DNA from 3 places in the Mesorhizobium sp. YL-MeA3-2017 genome. Region 3 is predicted to be linked to each of the others. Evidence: predicted binding sites of a transcription regulator. Region 3 holds the regulator's gene; each other region holds the start of a gene.
The links. Region 3 encodes PhoB, which activates phosphate uptake and scavenging genes when phosphate is short. Its sites were predicted from a motif close to TGTCATNNANCTGTCAT; they were not measured.
Positions count from the first base shown of each region.

Region 1: phoA (alkaline phosphatase) is a predicted target of PhoB. The motif match lies at 3,098-3,114, and genes of this name have one in related genera.
Region 2: QFZ88_RS26000 (LTA synthase family protein) is a predicted target of PhoB. The motif match lies at 4,308-4,324, and genes of this name have one in related genera.

Region 1 is NZ_JAUSVH010000001.1:5,268,826-5,275,294, forward strand. It holds gene rpsM (30S ribosomal protein S13) at 1-107, shown strand, start outside; gene rpsK (30S ribosomal protein S11) at 234-623, shown strand; gene QFZ88_RS24955 (DNA-directed RNA polymerase subunit alpha) at 723-1,733, shown strand; gene rplQ (50S ribosomal protein L17) at 1,839-2,264, shown strand; gene QFZ88_RS24965 (ankyrin repeat domain-containing protein) at 2,363-3,037, shown strand; gene phoA (alkaline phosphatase) at 3,184-4,614, shown strand; gene QFZ88_RS24975 (DegQ family serine endoprotease) at 5,863-6,469, shown strand, end outside.
Region 2 is NZ_JAUSVH010000001.1:5,479,391-5,485,859, reverse strand. It holds gene mltG (endolytic transglycosylase MltG) at 1-519, opposite strand, end outside; gene fabF (beta-ketoacyl-ACP synthase II) at 636-1,898, opposite strand; gene QFZ88_RS26015 (acyl carrier protein) at 1,933-2,169, opposite strand; gene fabG (3-oxoacyl-[acyl-carrier-protein] reductase) at 2,376-3,113, opposite strand; gene fabD (ACP S-malonyltransferase) at 3,166-4,107, opposite strand; gene QFZ88_RS26000 (LTA synthase family protein) at 4,381-6,279, shown strand; gene rpmG (50S ribosomal protein L33) at 6,435-6,469, shown strand, end outside.
Region 3 is NZ_JAUSVH010000001.1:2,288,262-2,294,730, reverse strand. It holds gene pstC (phosphate ABC transporter permease subunit PstC) at 1-863, shown strand, start outside; gene pstA (phosphate ABC transporter permease PstA) at 860-2,176, shown strand; gene pstB (phosphate ABC transporter ATP-binding protein PstB) at 2,191-3,015, shown strand; gene phoU (phosphate signaling complex protein PhoU) at 3,054-3,761, shown strand; gene phoB (phosphate regulon transcriptional regulator PhoB) at 3,780-4,469, shown strand; gene QFZ88_RS10745 (ROK family protein) at 4,472-5,722, opposite strand; gene xylF (D-xylose ABC transporter substrate-binding protein) at 6,065-6,469, shown strand, end outside.

The DNA.
Region 1 (6,469 bases), 3.0 Mb from region 3:
GCGGCCTGCGTCACCGTCGTTCGCTGCCGGTGCGCGGTCAGCGTACCCACACCAACGCCCGCACCCGCAAGGGGCCGGCGAAGGCGATCGCCGGTAAGAAGAAGTAATTGGCGGCAGTCGCCAGTAGGCAACGGGCAGTCGGAAAAACCGACTGCCGACTGCCGAAGTCCGACTGCCTTCCAGGTGGAGCCGCTGGCATTACGGCGGTGTAGAGATCAACTGAAAGGACTACCATGGCCAAGGAAGCCGCACGCGTCCGTCGTCGCGAACGCAAGAACATTTCGTCGGGTGTCGCTCACGTCAACTCGACCTTCAACAACACCATGATCACCATCTCCGACGCGCAGGGCAACGCGATTGCCTGGTCGTCGGCCGGTGCCCAGGGCTTCAAGGGTTCGCGTAAGTCGACCCCGTTCGCCGCCCAGATGGCTGCCGAGGACGTCGCCAAGAAGGCGCAGGAACATGGCATGCGCATGCTCGAGGTCGAGGTTTGCGGTCCGGGTTCGGGTCGTGAATCGGCGCTGCGCGCTCTGCAGGCCGCCGGCTTCACCATCACCTCGATCCGCGACGTGACGCCGATCCCGCACAATGGTTGCCGCCCGCGCAAGAAGCGCCGCGTCTAACATTTTTAGAATACCGACGGGAACGCTTCGTGCGTTCCCGAATGGTTTCCAGGTCGCCCACCACGATTGGATGGTGGTGGGGAAACGGAAGGACAGACAATGATCCAGAAAAACTGGCAGGAACTGATCAAGCCCAACAAGATCGACTTCTCGTCGAAGGGCAAGACGCTGACGACGCTGGTCGCCGAGCCGCTCGAGCGCGGCTTCGGTCTGACCTTGGGCAACGCGCTGCGCCGCGTGCTCTTGTCGTCGCTGCGTGGCGCGGCCGTCACCGCCGTGCAGATCGACGGCGTGCTGCATGAGTTCTCGTCCATCGCCGGCGTGCGCGAGGACGTGACCGACATCGTGCTCAACATCAAGGAAATCGCCATCAAGATGGAAGGCGATGGTCCCAAGCGCATGGTCGTGCGCAAGCAGGGTCCGGGCGCCGTTCTGGCTGGCGACATCCAGACCGTCGGCGACGTCGAGATCCTGAACCCCGACCATGTCATCTGCACCCTCGACGAGGGCGCGGAAATCCGCATGGAATTCACCGTCGACACCGGCAAGGGCTACGTGCCTGCCGAGCGCAACCGGGCCGAAGACGCGCCGATCGGCCTGATCCCGGTCGACTCGCTCTATTCGCCGGTCAAGAAGGTCTCCTACCGCGTCGAGAACACCCGCCACGGCGAAGAACTCGACAAGGACAAGCTGACCATGACGCTTGAGACCGACGGTTCGGTCACGGGTGAGGACGCGGTGGCTTTCGCCGCCCGCATCCTGCAGGACCAACTCGCTCTGTTCGTCAACTTCGACGAGCCGCAGAAGGAAGTCGCGGCCGAGGCCGTTACCGAACTCGCTTTCAACCCGTCGCTGCTGAAGAAGGTCGACGAGCTGGAGCTTTCGGTGCGTTCGGCGAACTGCCTGAAGAACGACAACATCGTCTATATCGGCGACCTCATTCAGAAGACCGAAGCCGAAATGCTTCGCACTCCGAATTTCGGCCGCAAGTCTCTGAACGAGATCAAGGAAGTTCTGGCTGCTATGGGCCTGCATCTCGGCATGGAAGTGCCGGACTGGCCGCCGGAAAACATCGAAGACCTCGCAAAGCGCTACGAAGACCAATATTGAGCATGAATTTCCAAGGGCGGGCGGCATAAGCCGTCCCGTCCGACGGTCATGCGGAAAACCATCAGAGGCCGTGGCCTCTTGAACAGATAAAGAAGGAAAAGAGCCATGCGCCACGGTTTCAAAGGCCGTCGTTTCGCCCGCAGTGTAAGCCACCGCAAGTCGATGTTCGCCAACCTCGCCGTGTCTCTGATCGAGCACGAGCAGATCGTCACCACCCTGCCGAAGGCGAAGGACCTGCGTCCGATCGTCGAGAAGCTGGTGACGCTCGGCAAGCGCGGCGACCTGCACGCCCGTCGTCAGGTCATCGCCCAGATCGGCAATGAAGGCGTCGTCAAGCGCCTGTTCGACACGCTGGCCCCGCGCTACGCCAACCGCAACGGCGGCTACCTGCGCATCATGAAGGCCGGCTTCCGCAAGGGCGACAACGCCGCGATGGCGGTCATCGAGTTCGTCGATCGCGACACCTCGGCCAAGGGCGCCGCTGACCGCGCCCGCGTCGAGGCAGAAGCGAGCGAGACCGAGGCCGCCTAAGCCTTTCGGACTTTCTTGAAAGACATTAAGGGGCCCTTGGGGTCCCTTTTTGTTTCTGGAACACCACATGAGCGACGGCTGCAAGAAAGGTCGCTGACATGTCCGCACGAGTTTTCCGCGTCTTCCTATTCCTGGTAGGTCTGATGACAGGCGGCACGCTCGCCGCCGAAGCCAAGGGGACGGCACCCATGCTGATCGAAGCGACAATCGCTGGCGACATCGCGCAGATCAAGGCGGCGATCGCTTCCGGCGCCGATCTCGAACAGCGCGATGCCAAGGGCCGCACGGCGCTGCTCATCGCCACCCATGCCGACAACCCAGAGGCGGCGAAGCTGTTGATCGCTGCCGGCGCGGACGTCAACGCCAAGGACGATATCCTCGACACGCCTTTCCTCTACGCCGGCGCGGAAGGGCGCGACGACATCCTGAAAGCCATCCTCGCCACCGGCAAGGCAAATCTCAAGGACACCAACCGCTTCGGCGGCACTGCCCTGATCCCCGCCGCCGACCACGGTTTTCCGGAGACGGTGCGCATCCTGCTTGGCACTGGCATCAACATCGACCACGTCAACAATCTTGGCTGGACGGCCTTGATGGAGGCGGTGATCCTGGGGGACGGCGGCCCGGTGCAGCAGGAGATCGTCGCGCTCCTGGTCGATGCAGGGGCCAGGGATATTCCCGACCATGATGGCATCAGCGCGCTCCAGCACGCCAGGAAGCGCGGCTACGCGGCGATCGTCGAGCGCATCACCGAAGGCCGGCGCCCGCTCTGAAAATCCGGGTGGCCGCCTCTGCAGAGGCAAGTGGGGAACGTCACCGACAAATCGTACACCTGTCATGCCAGGGTCATGGCTTTCCAACAAAACGACTTCAGGGCCGGTCCGCGGCTCCGCTATCATCGTTTTGAGGGATCAGGGATATGACCAAACTCGTTCGGCACTCGCTTTTGGCCACCGCGGCACTGTCCACGCTGCTTGTTTCCGGCGCCGTCTACGGGCAGGGCGCCGCCGATGCCTTCCTCGAACGCGGGGCCAAGGGCGACATTACCCTGCATGGCGGCGCGCGCCGCCTGACCGGCGAAGTCACCGCCGAGCTGCAGAAGTTCATCAACAATGGCGAGGTGAAGAACGTCATCCTGCTGATCGGCGACGGCATGGGCGATTCCGAGATCACCGTGGCGCGCAACTATGCCGAAGGCGCCAGCGGCTTCTTCAAGGGCATCGACGCGCTGCCCGTCACCGGCCAGTACACCCACTATGCGCTGGACAAGAAGACCGGCAAGCCGGACTATGTGACCGACTCGGCCGCTTCCGGCACCGCCTGGGCCAGCGGCGTGAAGACCTATAACAACGCCGTCGGCGTCGACATCCACGAGAAGCCGCACAAGACGCTGATCGAGCTGGCCAAGGCTGCCGGCATCGGCACCGGCAACGTCTCGACCGCCGAGATCCAGGATGCCACGCCGGCCGTGCAGGTGGCGCATGTCACCCAGCGCAAGTGCTACGGCCCGTCGGCGACCGCCGAGAAGTGCCCGACCAACGCGCTCGAGAATGGCGGCCTCGGCTCGATTTCCGAACAGCTTTTGAACACCCGTGCCGATGTCGTTCTGGGCGGCGGCGCCAAGAGCTTTGGCGAAACCGCCCGCGCCGGCGACTGGAAGGACAAGACGCTGTTCGACCAGGCCAAGGAACGCGGCTTCCAAATCGTCAGGACGGCCGACGAGCTCAACGCCCTTAGCGCCGCCGGCAACGACAAGCCGGTGCTCGGCCTGTTCTCGGAAGGCAACATGCCGGTGCGCTGGAAGGGGCCGAAGGCCAGCCGCTACGGCAACATCGAAAAGGAAGCGGTGACCTGCGAGCCGAACGCCGACCGCACCGCCGCCGTGCCGACGCTCGCCGCCATGACCAAGAAGGCCATCGACCTGCTCAAGACCAACGAAAAGGGTTTTTTCCTGCAAGTGGAGGGTGCGTCGATCGACAAGCAGGATCATGAGGCCAACCCCTGCGGCCAGATCGGCGAGACGGTCGATCTCGACGAGGCCGTCCAGGCCGCGCTCGACTTCGCCAAGACCGACGGCAAGACGCTGGTGATCGTCACCGCCGACCACGCCCATGCCAGCCAGATCATCCCGAACGACACCAAGGCGCCCGGCCTCACCCAGGCGCTGAAGACCAAGGACGGCTCGGTGATGTCGGTCAGCTACGGCAATTCAGAAGGCGATTCGCAGGAACACACCGGCGCGCAGCTGCGCGTCGCCGCCTTCGGTCCGCGCGCCGCCAATTTCGCCGGCCTTACCGACCAGACCGACATGTTCTTCACCATCCGCGATGCGCTGAAGCTCGGCAACTGACGATCCTCGACCCCCGGCGCCCCGTCCTTCCCGATCCGGAAGGGCGGGGCGTCGCCGTCTAGTGCCCGTTCATGTGGATACGGGGCAGGACAGCGAAGCTTCGGCACAGGGCAGGGCAGCGAAGCTTTCTCGCAGGGCAGGACCGTGAAGCCTCGTCATTCCCGACCGCGTGAGCGAGGCACGAGCGGAGCGTGTCGGGAATCCATACCGGAACGCTGACGCCTCGGCGCGGTGCAAGATGTGGATTGAATGCGTGGAGGAAGGCGCAAGCTCAAAGAAAGTACGTTGTCCTTTCAATCCCTTGTCGCAAACCGCACGAAAACCGCGCGCGGATTTGCCCACATGATCGAGGCACACGCCACAATCAGCCCATCGCCCTCACGGGAACCTGGTGCGCACCGGGTATCAGGGAGGGCGCCGGTGCCGGACTGGCAGCGCTAACGGTGGCGCTGTCTGGTGACGAGCCCTAAGTCCGGGCCCTGGAAAAACCCGGCCGCCGCAAATGGCGGCTTTGAGGCCCGAAGTCTGCCGTCGCGAAGGACGGCGAGGTCGGTCCGGGGCAAGAACACTGGCGGGGCGCCCGGAAGGCGCCACGTACTATTACAGAGAGGCACCGACCCGGCGCCCCGCTTCCCACCTCCCGCAAGGGAGTGTTTTTTGACAATGGCCAGGGCGGATTTCCGCAGCGTGGCGATGAAGAAGTGTATCAACGCTACTATGCGTCGACGCGACTGTACCGCCGCCGTCATTCCGGCCGAGCGCAGCGAGAGCCGGAACCCATTGGCCGCTTCATCGTCGAGCACGGCCCGGTCCTCGTCCTGAACCGTTCACGCAGCCGGACCGGCGCCGCGTGTTTCACGGCTGTCCGCGCGAACCCAGGTCCCGGCCGCGCTGCTCAATGGGTTCCGGGTCGGCGCTCGGCTTCGCCTCGCTGGCCCGGAATGACGAACGCTTGAGAAGCCGCCCCGTCACATCCCTCTGAAGGCCTGAAACAGGATGAAGGCGGCAACCACGCCGTCATTCCGGCCGAGCATAGCGAGAGCCGGAACCCATTGGCCGCACCGTCGTCGAGCACGGCCCGGTCCTCGTCCTGAACAGTCCGTATTGCCTGGACTGACGCGCTGAAATGGCGCCGTCAAAAAACAGCGCGTCGCGCCAACCATCGACAAATTTGGCAATTGTCGCTACGGCCTTTCAAATTGCACATTCCTCGCGACAATGGCGCGGAACTTGTTCGGAGGATTCGGTATGCGTTCTAAGCGGCTGTCTCTCATTCTGTTTTGCGCCTTTGTGGCGCTGACGGCCAATTTTGTCGCCGGTCGCGCGGTGGCGCAGGAAGCCACGCCGCCGGCCACCAAGAACGAGCCCGGCCTGTCCGACGTGCTGACCGACCTTCTCCATGGCGTCGAGGGCAACAACACCGCTGGCCCGGACAAGCGCGTGCCGTTCGGCCGCGAGGAAGTGCAGCTGTCCTTCGCGCCGCTGGTCAAGCAGACCGCGCCCGCCGTGGTCAATGTCTATGCCTCGCAGACCGCCAAGGTGACGTCGCCGTTCGACGGCGATCCCTTCTTCGAGGAGTTCTTCGGCCGCTCGATGCCGCGCGCGCAGTCGTCGCTGGGCTCCGGCGTGCTGGTCGACCCGACCGGCGTCATCGTCACCAACTACCACGTCATCAAGGGCGCCGACGAGGTCAAGGTGGCGCTGGCCGACGGGCGCGAATTCACCTCCAAGGTGATGCTCAAGGACGAATCGCTCGATCTCGCCGTGCTCAAGATCGAGGGCGACAAGCCGTTCCCGGTCATCGCCATCGGCGATTCCGACGCGCTCGAGGTCGGCGATCTGGTGCTGGCCATCG
Region 2 (6,469 bases), 3.2 Mb from region 3:
AAACGCCTGCTCGACCGTCAGACCTTCCGGAATGGTCAGTGAATACATCACCGACTTGCCGCTTTTCAGAAGATTCATGATCTCGCGCATCGACGCATGCGGCTTGATCTCATACTCGCCGGCCTTGAGCGCCTGGTCGTTGCCATAGGCCCGCACACCGAGCCGGAAGATGCGCGCATCGCTGATGAAGCCGCGCCGCTCGAGCTGATCGGCAATGTCCTGGACACCGGTGGCTGGCTTGACCAGGAAGGTGTCGCCATTGGCCGACGGGCCTGCCTCAAAGAACTCCTGCCGACCGAAATAGACGGCGGCGCCGGTCGCCAGAACGGCGAGCATGACGCAGGATACCAAGAAGTTCATGAAAACCACGATCTGGCCGCGCGAAGCGCGCGAACGCTTGGACGGCGGCGGCGTACCGGCTTCCGGGCGCAAGGCCTCGCTTGCGGTCTTCGGTATGATCGTCGTCGGCTGCGTGGTGACCTGGCCGCCGTCTTCGTTGTTCGCCGGTGTGGTGTTCATAACGCCCTGCCATAGGTTCTATCGACGAATCCCCTCGGGACAGTAGAGGGGATTGTGGCAAAAATGACGGACTTGTCCGCCCTGGAGCTGTCGAAAGACCGTTGGGAGCCGGTCAATCAGCCATTGTAGCGCTGGAAAACCAGCGATGCGTTGGTGCCGCCAAATCCGAAGGAATTGGACAGCGCCACATCGATCTGACGCTCGCGCGGCTTATTCGGCACGAGGTCGATTGCCGTCTCGCGTTCAGGATTGTCGAGATTGATGGTAGCCGGTGCGATGTTGTCGCGAATGGCCAGAATCGAGAAGATCGCTTCCGCGGCGCCCGCGGCGCCCAGAAGATGGCCGATCGACGATTTGGTGGACGACATCGAAACTTTCGAAGCTGCATTGCCGACCAGGCGCTCGACGGCGCCGAGCTCGATCGTGTCGGCCATGGTCGAGGTGCCATGGGCATTGATGTAGTCGACGTCGGCAGGCGTCAGCTTGGCACGCTTCAACGCCGCCGTCATGCAGCGGAAAGCACCGTCGCCGTCTTCCGCCGGCGCGGTGATGTGATAGGCATCGCCGGTGAGACCGTAACCGGTGACCTCGGCGTAAATCTTGGCGCCACGCGCCTTGGCGTGTTCCAGTTCTTCCAGAACCACCACACCGGCGCCCTCGCCCATGACGAAACCGTCGCGGTCGCGATCATAGGGGCGCGAAGCCTTTTCAGGTGTATCGTTGCGCTCGGTCGAAAGCGCGCGGCAAGCCGCGAAACCAGCCAGCGAAAGGCGAGTGACCGGCGCTTCGGCACCGCCCGCAACCATGACATCGGCATCGCCGAACTGGATCAGCCTGGCTGCGTCGCCGATCGCATGCGCGCCGGTCGAGCAAGCCGTCACCACGGCATGGTTCGGTCCCTTCAGACCGTGCCTAATCGACACCTGGCCAGAGACCAGATTGATGATCTGCCCAGGAATGAAGAAGGGGCTGATACGGCGCGGCCCTTTTTCCTGAAGGATCAGCGCATTCTCAGCGATGCCTTCGATGCCGCCAATGCCCGAACCGATCATCACGCCGGTCGCGCACTGTTCTTCATGCGTCTTCGGCTGCCAGCCGGAATCCCTCAGCGCTTCATCGGCGGCCGCAATCCCGTACAGGATGAAGTCGCCGATCTTGCGCAGTTCCTTGGGTTCCAGGAAGGCTTCCGGGTTGAAGGTGGCGTCCTCGCCGTTACCACGTGGAATCACGTGCGCGATCTTGCAGGCAAGATCTTCGACCTCGAACTCGGTGACGCGCCGCGCGGCGCTACGGCCGGTGAGCAATTCTCGCCAGCCGTGCTCGACCCCAACGCCGAATGGTGAAAGCAGGCCGAGGCCCGTAACGACGACGCGCCTCATTGCATGCCCTCTCCGAAGACGTAAGCCGGAAAAATCAGGCCGAGGCCTTGTCGATGTACTTCACGGCGTCGCCGACCGTGAGGATGGTCTCTGCCGCGTCGTCCGGGATTTCAACGCCGAACTCTTCCTCGAACGCCATGACAAGCTCAACCGTGTCGAGGCTGTCCGCGCCGAGATCGTCGATGAAGGAGGCCTGCTCAGTCACCTTGTCGGCATCGACGCCCAGATGCTCGATAACGATCTTTTTGACGCGCTCTGCGGTGTCACTCATTTTGGCATCCTTCGTTCTATTGTCTTGTCTTCGTTAGCGGGCACAATGCCGCTAATCAAGCTGAAAGATAGGCCGGGCTGAATACAACAATAACTGGCCGGCTTTTGCCCGAACCGCCGGGTTGCGGGCCGCATTACACGAAAACGGCTTGGCATCCAAGGCGGTAAGGGTGTTTTTCCAACGCGATCACGGGTCGCGTCGGAACGTCAGATCATCGCCATGCCGCCATTGACGTGGAGCGTCTGGCCGGTGACGTAGGACGCTTCCGTCGACGCAAGATAGGCGACCGCCGACGCAACTTCCTCGCCCGTGCCCATGCGCTTGGCCGGAATGGCGGCCATGATCATTTCCTTCTGTTTTTCGTTCAGCTTGTCGGTCATGGCCGATTCGATAAAGCCGGGGGCGACGCAGTTGACGGTCACGTTGCGGGTGGCGATCTCCTGCGCCAGCGACTTTGAGAAGCCGATCATCCCGGCCTTGGAAGCGCAATAATTGGCCTGGCCGGGATTGCCGGTGACGCCCACGACGGAGGTGATGTTGATGATGCGGCCGTAGCGGCGGCGCATCATCGGGTGGGTGAGTTCGCGGGTCAGCCGGAACACGGCGGTCAAATTGACTTCGATCACGCTGTCCCAGTCGGCATCGGACATGCGCACGAACAGGCCGTCCTTGGTGATGCCGGCATTGTTGACGAGGATATCCACGCCCTCCAGATCGGCCTCCGCCTTCTGGCCGAGCGCCTTGACTTCATCGCGGTCGGACAGGTTTGCCGGAAAAATCTTCACGCGGTCGCCCAGCTCGGCAGCGAGTGTCTCCAGCTTCTCGACGCGCGTGCCATGCAGGCCGACAATGGCGCCCTGTCTATGGAGCAGGCGTGCAATGGCCTCGCCAATGCCACCGGTGGCTCCGGTGACGAGCGCCTTGCGGCCGGTCAAATCGAACATGTTTCGTCCCCTCTCAAGCACACCCTTCACACGGGTGGGGTCATCAGGCTTTCTAGGCTAGTGCCGCGAGTGCGGCATCGATATCGGCAGGCGTTCCGACGGAAACGGTTGCGATATCGCGATTGATACGCCGCGCCAAGCCGGACAGCACCTTGCCGGCGCCGACTTCATAAAGCGCGGTCACGCCGTTGGCGCCGAACCATTCGACCGTCTCGCGCCACCGCACGCGGCCGGTGACCTGCTCGACCAGACGGGCGGCAATGGCATCCGGATCGGTGGTCGGCGACACCGAGACATTGGAAACAACGGGAACGATCGGGACATTCTTCGCCACCCCGGCCAGCGCCTCGCGCATGGCTTCGGCGGCCGGCGCCATCAAAGCGGAATGGAAAGGCGCCGACACCTGGAGCATCAGCGCACGCTTGGCACCCTTCTCCGTGCAAAGCTTGGCGGCCAGTTCCACGGCCGCCTTGGCGCCGGAAATCACCAGTTGGCCGCCGCCATTGTCGTTGGCAACCTGGCAGACCGAGCCTTTTGCAGCTTCGGCACAGGCGGCTTCGACGTCTGGCTGCTCAAGGCCGATAATGGCCGCCATGGCGCCCTCGCCCACCGGAACGGCCGATTGCATGGCATTGCCACGAATGCGCAGCAGGCGTGCGGCATCGGCCACCGAGACGAAACCGGCAGCGGCGAGCGCGGAATATTCGCCAAGCGAATGGCCCGCGACATAGGCAACCTTGTCCTTCAGTGAAAAGCCACGGGCTTCCAGCGCACGGACGGCAGCCAGCGACACGGCCATCAGCGCCGGCTGGGCGTTGGCCGTCAGCGTCAGCGTCTCCTCCGGCCCTTCCCAGATCAGGGAAGACAGTTTTTCACCAAGGGCCTCATCGACTTCTTCGAAGACGCGCCGGGCCTCGGGGAATGCCTCGGCCAGGTCCTTGCCCATGCCGACAGCCTGGCTGCCCTGCCCCGGAAAGGTGAATGCCACCGCCATAGAGAGCTCCAACTGGTTAATCACGCCTGCCTGTGCGCAAGCCCAGCCCACAAGTCAAGAGCCCAGCGTGCCCGCCGGGCGAGACACGCGGAGCGGCGCCAGCCAGTTTTGCAGCGATCAATCATGATAAAAACCGAACACGATTCGTTTGCTGGCTCTTCTAAATTTTGCCACAGGCGCTAGCTTTCCGTGACATTTGAATGACAGTTTGATGACGCATTCATAATGCAGGTGGGGATCTACGAATTGGCGAAAGGTTTGTCGGGGAGCGGTATGACTGCGCCGAAGCATAAGTATGACAGCGCCTTCCCCGGCTTCGAGCCGGGAGAAGAAAGGCGTGCCATGCGGTATTGCCTGGTCACCCTGGTGGCGTCGGCCGTGCTGGTTTTCGCCATTGAGCTCATCTTCCGCGGCGACATCGTCAGCACACTCGGCTTCTTCGTGCAGCCATTCAAGCCCGGCTGGACGACGGTCGTTCTGTTCACCCTCATCCTCATCGGCCTCGATGCCCTGCTTGGACGCAATTACCAGGGCGTGATGATCTTCGCGCCGGTGACGCTGGCGCTCGCTTTCATCGGCCACCAGAAATCGCGCTATCTCGGCGATCCGCTCTATCCCACGGACTTTCTTTACGCGCGGCAGATTGTGGAACTGATGCCGCTCCTGGTGCGCGAACGCCCTTGGACAGGCGTTGCGCTCGGCGCAGGCATCCTGGCGACGATTGCCTTGCTCATCGCATTGTGGCTCGGCTGGCGCCGCCGCACCTCGACATTGCGCTACAAGGCCCGTCTCGCCCGCCTCACCGTGGCTATTCCCCTGTTGGCGTTCTTCGTTTCGATCATGGACTACGCCGCTTTCTCGTGGACGCGCGATCGTCTGCAGATCATCCCGATGATGTGGGACCAGAAGGAAAACTACAATTCGAACGGCTTCGCGCTGGCCTTCGCACTCAACGTGCCTATGGCCCATGTCGTGGCTCCCCTGGGCTATTCAGACAAGGCAATCGAGACGATCGCCAGACCCGAGGTGGGCGCGGTTGTGCCCGAGGACAAGCCCGACATCATCATGGTGATGAGCGAATCCTTCTGGGATCCGATGACGCTGCCGAACGTCTCCGTCACGCCTGACCCCATCCCGACGGTACGTGCGGCCCGCGCTGGCTCGGTGTTTTCGCCCGAGTTCGGTGGCATGACGGCCAATGTCGAATTCGAAGCACTGACCGGTTTCTCGAATGCCTTCCTGCCGGCCGGCTCCATTCCCTACCAGCAATATGTGCGCGCGCCGGTTCCTTCGTTGGCAACATTTCTGAAGAGCGAAGGCTATTCGGCACGGGCCTTCCATCCGGGCACCAACTGGTTCTGGAACCGCACTGCGGTCTATGCCGATTTCGGCTTCGACGACTTCCAGTCGGAAGAGACCATGCCTTACATGGCAAAGCGCGGGCCGCTCGCCTCCGACGAAGCGATGACCGACCAGCTCATCAGCGCGGCGGACGCTTCGGAGGAGCCGTTCTTCTACTTCGCGGTCAGCCTGCAGAATCACGGCCCCTACGAACCCACCCGCTACTCCGACACCACGCGTGTCGTGCAGGCGCCGATCAGCCAATGGGCACGGGATTCGCTGGCTTCTTATGCCGAGGGTGCGGCTGACGCGGATATCAATCTCAAGCGGCTGATGGACTGGGCTCAGAAGCGTGAGCGGCCGACTGTCATCGTGTTCTTCGGCGATCATCTGCCGCCGCTCGGTCCGGTCTATGTCGAGACCGGGTTCCTGAAGGACAATGTGGCGCCACGCAAGGAAGCGCCCGATCAGATGCGCCTGCACCGCGAAACGCCGCTGGTCGTCTGGTCCAACCGGACGGGGCCGGCGAAGGACGTCGGCTCGATCAGCCCGGCCTTCCTGCCCTATCATCTGCTCAAGGCCGCAGGCATCACGCACCCCTACTACACGGACTTCCTCGGCCAGATCAGCGAACGATACAACGTTGTCGACCGCAACCTGCTGCTTGCCACCGACGGCGCCGCCACGGCCGACTGGGCGAGGCAGAAGGAGATCGCCCCGCTCATCCGCGACTATCGCTACCTGCAGTACGACATGATGTTCGGCAAGCGCTGGTCCGCGCCCGACTTCTTCCCGGAAACGGTGAACAAACTCGTCGCGCATACGAGCTGACGGACGCCGGCAGACGCATGAAAATCCGGCCTAGCCCTTGGCCGGACTTGACTTTCCGAGCGCTTTCTTTATGTGTCCGGCCAAGTTTTCCGCGTCCGGGGTTTTCTTCCCGTGTCCCAGCGGCTCGAACTCCACGAAATCAACGGACGAACATCATGGCCAAAGCCGCGAACATCAAGATCAAGCTTCT
Region 3 (6,469 bases):
CCATCCTGACCACGATCGGCATCGTGCTGTCGATGCTGTTCCAGACGCTGAATTTCTTCCATCGGGTTCCGCTTTCGAATTTCTTCTTTGGCACGGTGTGGGATCCACGCTTCGCCGCCGCCGGTGCTGTTGGCTCCGAGGGGCAATTTGGCCTGATCCCGCTGTTGGCTGGTACGCTCTATATTGCTTTCGTCGCGTTGCTGGTGGCGGTGCCGATCGGTCTTATGTCGGCTGTCTACATGGCCGAATACGCTTCGCCGCGTGTGCGCGCCGCGGTCAAGCCGTCGCTCGAGTTGCTGGCCGGCATCCCGACCATCGTCTACGGCATCTTCGCGCTCGTCACGCTCGGACCATTCCTGCGTGATTTGAGCGCCGCTCTCGCCGGCGGTACGTCCTTTATCCAGGCGCAATCGATCCTGACCGCCGGCCTCGTCATGGGTGTCATGCTGATCCCGGTTGTGTCTTCGCTCTCCGACGACATCATCACGGCGGTGCCGCGTGCCATGCGCGACGGCTCGCTGGGTCTTGGCGCGACGCGCTCGGAAACGATCAAGCGGGTCATCCTGCCGGCGGCGCTGCCGGGCATCGTCGGCGCAATCCTGCTCACCGCCTCGCGCGCCATCGGCGAAACCATGATCGTCGTGCTTGCCGCCGGTGTGGCCGCCAATCTGACGCTCAATCCGTTCGAGGCGATGACCACCATCACGGTCAAGATCGTCAACCAGTTGACCGGTGACCTCGAATTCAATTCACCGCAGACGCTGGTTGCCTTCGCGCTCGGCATCACGCTGTTCGCGCTGACGCTGGTGATGAACATCGTCGCCCTTTACATCGTCCGCAAATACCGGGAGCAGTACGAATGACCGACGTCACCTTGGATACGGTCGCCGCCTCGGTTCCCCAGGCACGTCGCGACATCGGCCTCAAGAAACGTTATGCCGCTGAGCGCCGCTTCCGCCTCTACGGTGTGTTGGCGATCCTCGTCGGCCTGGCCTTCCTGGCGGTCATGCTGGTTTCGATCGTGGGCAAGGGCTACACCTCGTTCTGGCAAACGACGATCACCCTGCCGATTACCTTCGACGAGAAGGTCATCGACCCCGACAACAAACGGGCATCGGATCCAGACGTGCTGGTCACGGCCAATTATCCGGTCTTGGCGCAACGCGCCCTGATGGAGAAGCTCGGCATTGATCCGAAGAACAAGCCGATGGCGGCGAAGCTGAAAGGCTTTCTGTCGGAAGGCGCTCGCGTTCAGCTGCGAAACGTCGCCGTTTCCGATCCGGCGGTGATCGGCACGACGCGCAACGTCGAGATCCTTGCCGCCGCCAACCTCGACTCGGCTTTCAAAGGCCAGATCGATTTGAGCGTTCCGGAAGATCGCCGCAAGGTTTCCGACCAGCAGGTCGAATGGATGAACAAGCTCAAGGCCGAAGGCGCAATGGCCGAGCATTTCAACACCGGTCTGTTTACCTTCGGCGCCTCCAGCCGTCCGGAAACGTCGGGTCTCGGTGTCGCGATCATCGGTTCGTTCTACATGATGGTGATCGTGTTGCTGCTTGCGCTGCCCATTGGCGTCGCCGCTTCGATCTACCTCGAAGAATTCGCCAAGAAGGGCCGTTTCACCGATCTGATCGAGGTGAACATCAATAATCTGGCCGCGGTGCCGTCGATCGTTTTCGGCCTTCTAGGCCTCGCTGTCTTCGTCAATTTCCTCGGCATGCCGCGTTCTGCCGCCTTCGTCGGTGGCCTGGTGCTGACGCTAATGACGTTGCCTACCATCATCATCGCCACGCGCGCTGCTCTCGCTGCCGTGCCGCCCTCAATCCGCTCGGCTGCTCTCGGTCTTGGCGCCTCGAAGATGCAGATGGTTTTCCAGCACGTCCTGCCTTTGGCTGCGCCGGGCATCCTCACCGGTACCATCATCGGCCTGGCACGCGCGCTGGGTGAGACGGCTCCGCTGCTGCTGATCGGCATGGTGGCTTTCGTGGCCGATTATCCGACGACGCCATTCGATCCGGCGACGGCGCTGCCGGTGCAGATCTATATGTGGGCCAATGAGGCCGAGCGCGCCTTCGTGGAACGCATGTCGGGCGCCATCATCATCCTTCTGGTCTTCTTGATGGCCATGAACATCACCGCGATCGTGCTCCGGCGTCGCTTCGAACGGCGCTGGTAGAAAGGGAGCCTGATATGAATATCATGACGGAAAAGACCCTCGAACAGGCAGTGAGCAGCCAGATGAGCGCCCAGACCAATGAGATGATCAAGATGCGTGGTGACAAGGTCACCGTGCACTATGGCGAGAAGCAAGCGCTGTTCGACGTCAATCTGGACATCCGCCAGAACCAGGTGACGGCGCTCATCGGCCCGTCCGGTTGCGGCAAGTCGACCTTCCTGCGCTGCCTCAACCGCATGAACGACACGATCGATTCCGCCAAGGTTGGCGGCAAGATCACGCTGGACCAGGAAGACATCTACGATCCCAAGATCGACGTAGTCGAACTTCGCGCCCGCGTCGGCATGGTGTTCCAGAAGCCCAATCCGTTCCCGAAGTCGATCTACGAGAATGTCGCCTATGGTCCGCGCATCCATGGGCTTGCCAAGAGCAAGGCCGACATGGATCGGATTGTTGAGTCCAGTCTGCAAAAGGCGGCGATCTGGAATGAGGTGAAGGACCGCCTGCACGAACCGGGTACGGGCCTTTCCGGCGGTCAGCAGCAGCGCCTGTGCATCGCGCGTGCAATTGCCGTGTCGCCGGAAGTCATTCTGATGGATGAGCCCTGCTCGGCTCTCGATCCGATCGCAACCGCCAAGGTCGAGGAATTGATCGACGAACTGCGGCAGAACTACACGATCGTCATCGTTACGCACTCGATGCAGCAGGCGGCACGCGTGTCGCAACGCACCGCCATGTTCCATCTCGGCTATCTGGTCGAGGAGGGGGCTACCGACAAGATGTTCACCAACCCTGACGACAAGCGCACGCAGGATTACATCACCGGCCGTTTCGGCTGAGCCGACGAGCGCGGCAGACGACAAGCGAGGACAGGATCATGGGTGAACATACCGTCGCGTCGTTCGATGAGGAACTCGGACAGATCAGCAAGCTTGTCCGCGATATGGGCGACCTTGCGGGATCGATGGTCGAGAGCTCGACCAAGGCGTTGCTGAAATCGGACAATGGATTGGCGCAGCGCGTCGTGTCCGACGATGCCATCATGGATGCGCGCCAACGCGAACTGGACAACCGTGCGATCACGCTGATCGCCAAGCGGCAGCCGATGGCGCAGGACCTTCGTGCCGTCATCGGCGCCATCCGCATGGCGGGCGATTTCGAACGCATCGGCGACCTTGCCAAGAACATCGCCAAGCGGGTTGGCGCGGTCGGGCAGAGCGGGACGCCGCGCGAATTTTCGCATTCCATCGATGCCATGGCGCAGCTCGTACTCGTCCAGGTCGACGGGGTGATCGAGAAATATGCGGCGGCTGATCCGCAGGGGCTTGCTCAGCTGAGGGCCGACGATGAACGGATCGACGTAAAATACACTTCCGTCTTCCGCGAATTGCTGACCTACATGATGGAAGATCCGCGCAACATCACGCCGTGTACGCATTTGCTGTTCTGCGCCAAGAATCTGGAACGCATCGGCGATCACGTCACCAATATCGCCGAAAATGCCTACTACGTGCTGACGGGCGAGCAGTTGCCGCCCAATCGGCCGAAGTTCGACGAGACGGCCGCAGCCGTCCCGGCCGCGTAGCAAAAGGACGACGGCAAGATGATCGCGCCGCGTGTCATGGTGGTGGAGGACGAGGAGCCGTTGGGCGTTCTCCTCCGCTACAATCTGGAATCCGAGGGCTACCAGGTCGAGGTGGTGGCGAGAGGCGACGAGGCGGAAATCCGGCTCCAAGAGAATGTTCCAGATCTTCTGGTGCTCGATTGGATGGTTCCGGCCGTATCCGGTATCGAATTGTGTCGTCGGCTCAGGATGCGCCCCGAAACCGAACGTCTGCCGATCATCATGCTGACGGCGCGAGGCGAGGAAAGCGACCGTGTGCGTGGGCTTTCCACGGGAGCGGACGATTATCTGGTCAAGCCGTTCTCGATGCCGGAGTTCATGGCGCGGGTGAAGGCGTTGCTGCGCCGGGCCAAGCCTGAGGTGCTATCCTCGGTGCTCAAGGTGGGCGACATCGTGCTCGACCGCGAGTCGCACCGGGTTTACCGCAAGAAGAGTGAAATCCGGCTCGGGCCGACGGAATTCCGCCTGCTGGAATTCATGATGCGCCATCCCGGTCGCGTTTTCTCGCGCAGCCAGTTGCTCGACAATGTGTGGGGCGAGACCATCTACATCGACGAACGCACGGTGGATGTGCATGTCGGGCGGCTGCGCAAGGCGGTCAACAACGGTCGCATGCCGGATGTCATCCGCACCATCCGCGGATCCGGTTACGCTATCCGCGAGGACTGAGCCTAGCCTTCGCCGCCTTGTGGCGGCGGGGGCATGGTTGCCATCGGACCGCCCAGTGCGAAGATTTCCTGGTCGATGAAGGTCAGTGCGCGCATGGCGCACCCTTCCCGGATCAGCATTTGCTCGTTCGGCTCCGTGTCGAAGGAAATCGAAGCGGAATGCTGGCCGCCGGCGGTCTGGGCAATCGCTTCCCGCAGTGCCGGCTCGATCAGGTCGAAGGCCGTCGCGCCGATACCGACGAACGTCACCGGGGCGGGGTCGATGACGGCAAACAGGGACCCCAGACCGTAGCCCAGCGCCTCACCGGCGCATCGATAGGCGTCGCGTTCGGGGCCTGCTGTCATGCGTGCCTTATCAGCTAGCGCCTGCATCTCGTTATCAGGGATGTCGGCAGCCGGTTCCGCGTTTTCGTCGATGCCATTGGCGCTTCGCCAGATCGCATAGTTACCGGCATAGGCCTCGACGCAGCCGTGCCGGCCGCAGCGGCACAGCGCGCCTTTCGGGCGATGGATCATGTGGCCGAACTCGCCGCCGGACGAATGTGTGCCGATGAACAATTCGCCGTTGAGCACGATACCCATGCCGATACCGTGCGAGAGCAGGACGGCGATGAAGTCGTCACGATAACGGTCGGTACCGCGCCAGCGCAACGCAACGGCCATCATGTTGCAGTCGTTCTCGACGATGACAGGAATGCCGAACGCCTCTTCGAGGATATCTGCGAACGGAATATTGCCGTGAGGCGTTATTGGCGTCCAAAGCATGGCACGCGCATGGGAATCGGCAGTGCCCTGGACAGCGAAGGCAATACGCAGCACGCGTCGCCCAATCGTGGTTTCGTCTTCGAGGCGCTGCCGCACGATCGTGACACATTCCTCGATCAGGGCTTCCCGCGGCAGGGTCAGGGTGTCCAGCCTGCGGGCATCCTGGGCCAAAACGCGCCCGGCATAGTCGGTGACCGTCGCGGTCAAGAGGTTGAGCGATAGGATCACCGTGATCACCGCCGCAGCGTCCGCGGCAAGTTCCAGCCCGACCTGCGGGCGGCCACGTTTCGCGGCGGTCGATTCACTGCGTCCTTCCATCAGGACGCCCTCGGCGATCAAGTCGGAAGAGATTGCGGAAATGGTCGAGTGGCTGAGACCGGTTATCGTGGTGATTTCGGTGCGTGAAGGCTGTTTGGAGCGGCGCACGGCGGAGATCACCATCGCGCGGTTCCTGCGGCGCAAGTCATCGTGCCGGATTCCGACGGTCATGTCCTTGCCGTTCCTTCCTCCGCCAGCCCTTCGTGAATTCGAGGCTGTTTGCGCACAAGTCCCGCAAGGCATCGGGAAGCGTGCATTCTGTCCATAGGTCGCAGCGCAGGCGAATGCAAAATCCGTTTCGATTTTGGTGTCCTGCCACCAACCTCCTCCACAGATAGTGGCAGAAGCCCGTTCCCGCGTCACTATTATTTCGAGGCACGAAATAAATAAAACTGGATTGTTGAAACCGGTTGACAGAAGAGCCTGCCGCTGCAATTATTTTTTCGAAGCTCGAAAAAAAGCTTCTCCAAGGGCAACGCATACCAGCGCGCCATTGGGCGCAGGGAGGAAACCATGAAAAAGTTCACAACCGCCATTCTGGCGGGTGTCGCCATGACGTTCGCGCTTACGGCCGTCGCCGAGGCGAAGGGCAAGGTTATCGGCGTGTCCTGGTCCAATTTCCAGGAAGAGCGCTGGAAGACCGACGAAGCGGCAATGAAGAAGGCGATCGAGGCAGCCGGCGACAAATATATCTCTGCCGATGCGCAATCGAACCCTGGCAAGCAGCTCACCGACGTGGAAAGCCTGATCGGCCAGGGTGCCAACGCCCTTATCATCCTGGCGCAGGACGCATCCGCTATTGGCCCGGCGGTGCAGAAGGCGGTCGACGAGGGAATTCCCGTCGTTGGATACGACCGATTGATCGAAAATAAGGACGCCTTCTACCTGACCTTCGACAACAAGGAAGTTGGGCGCTTG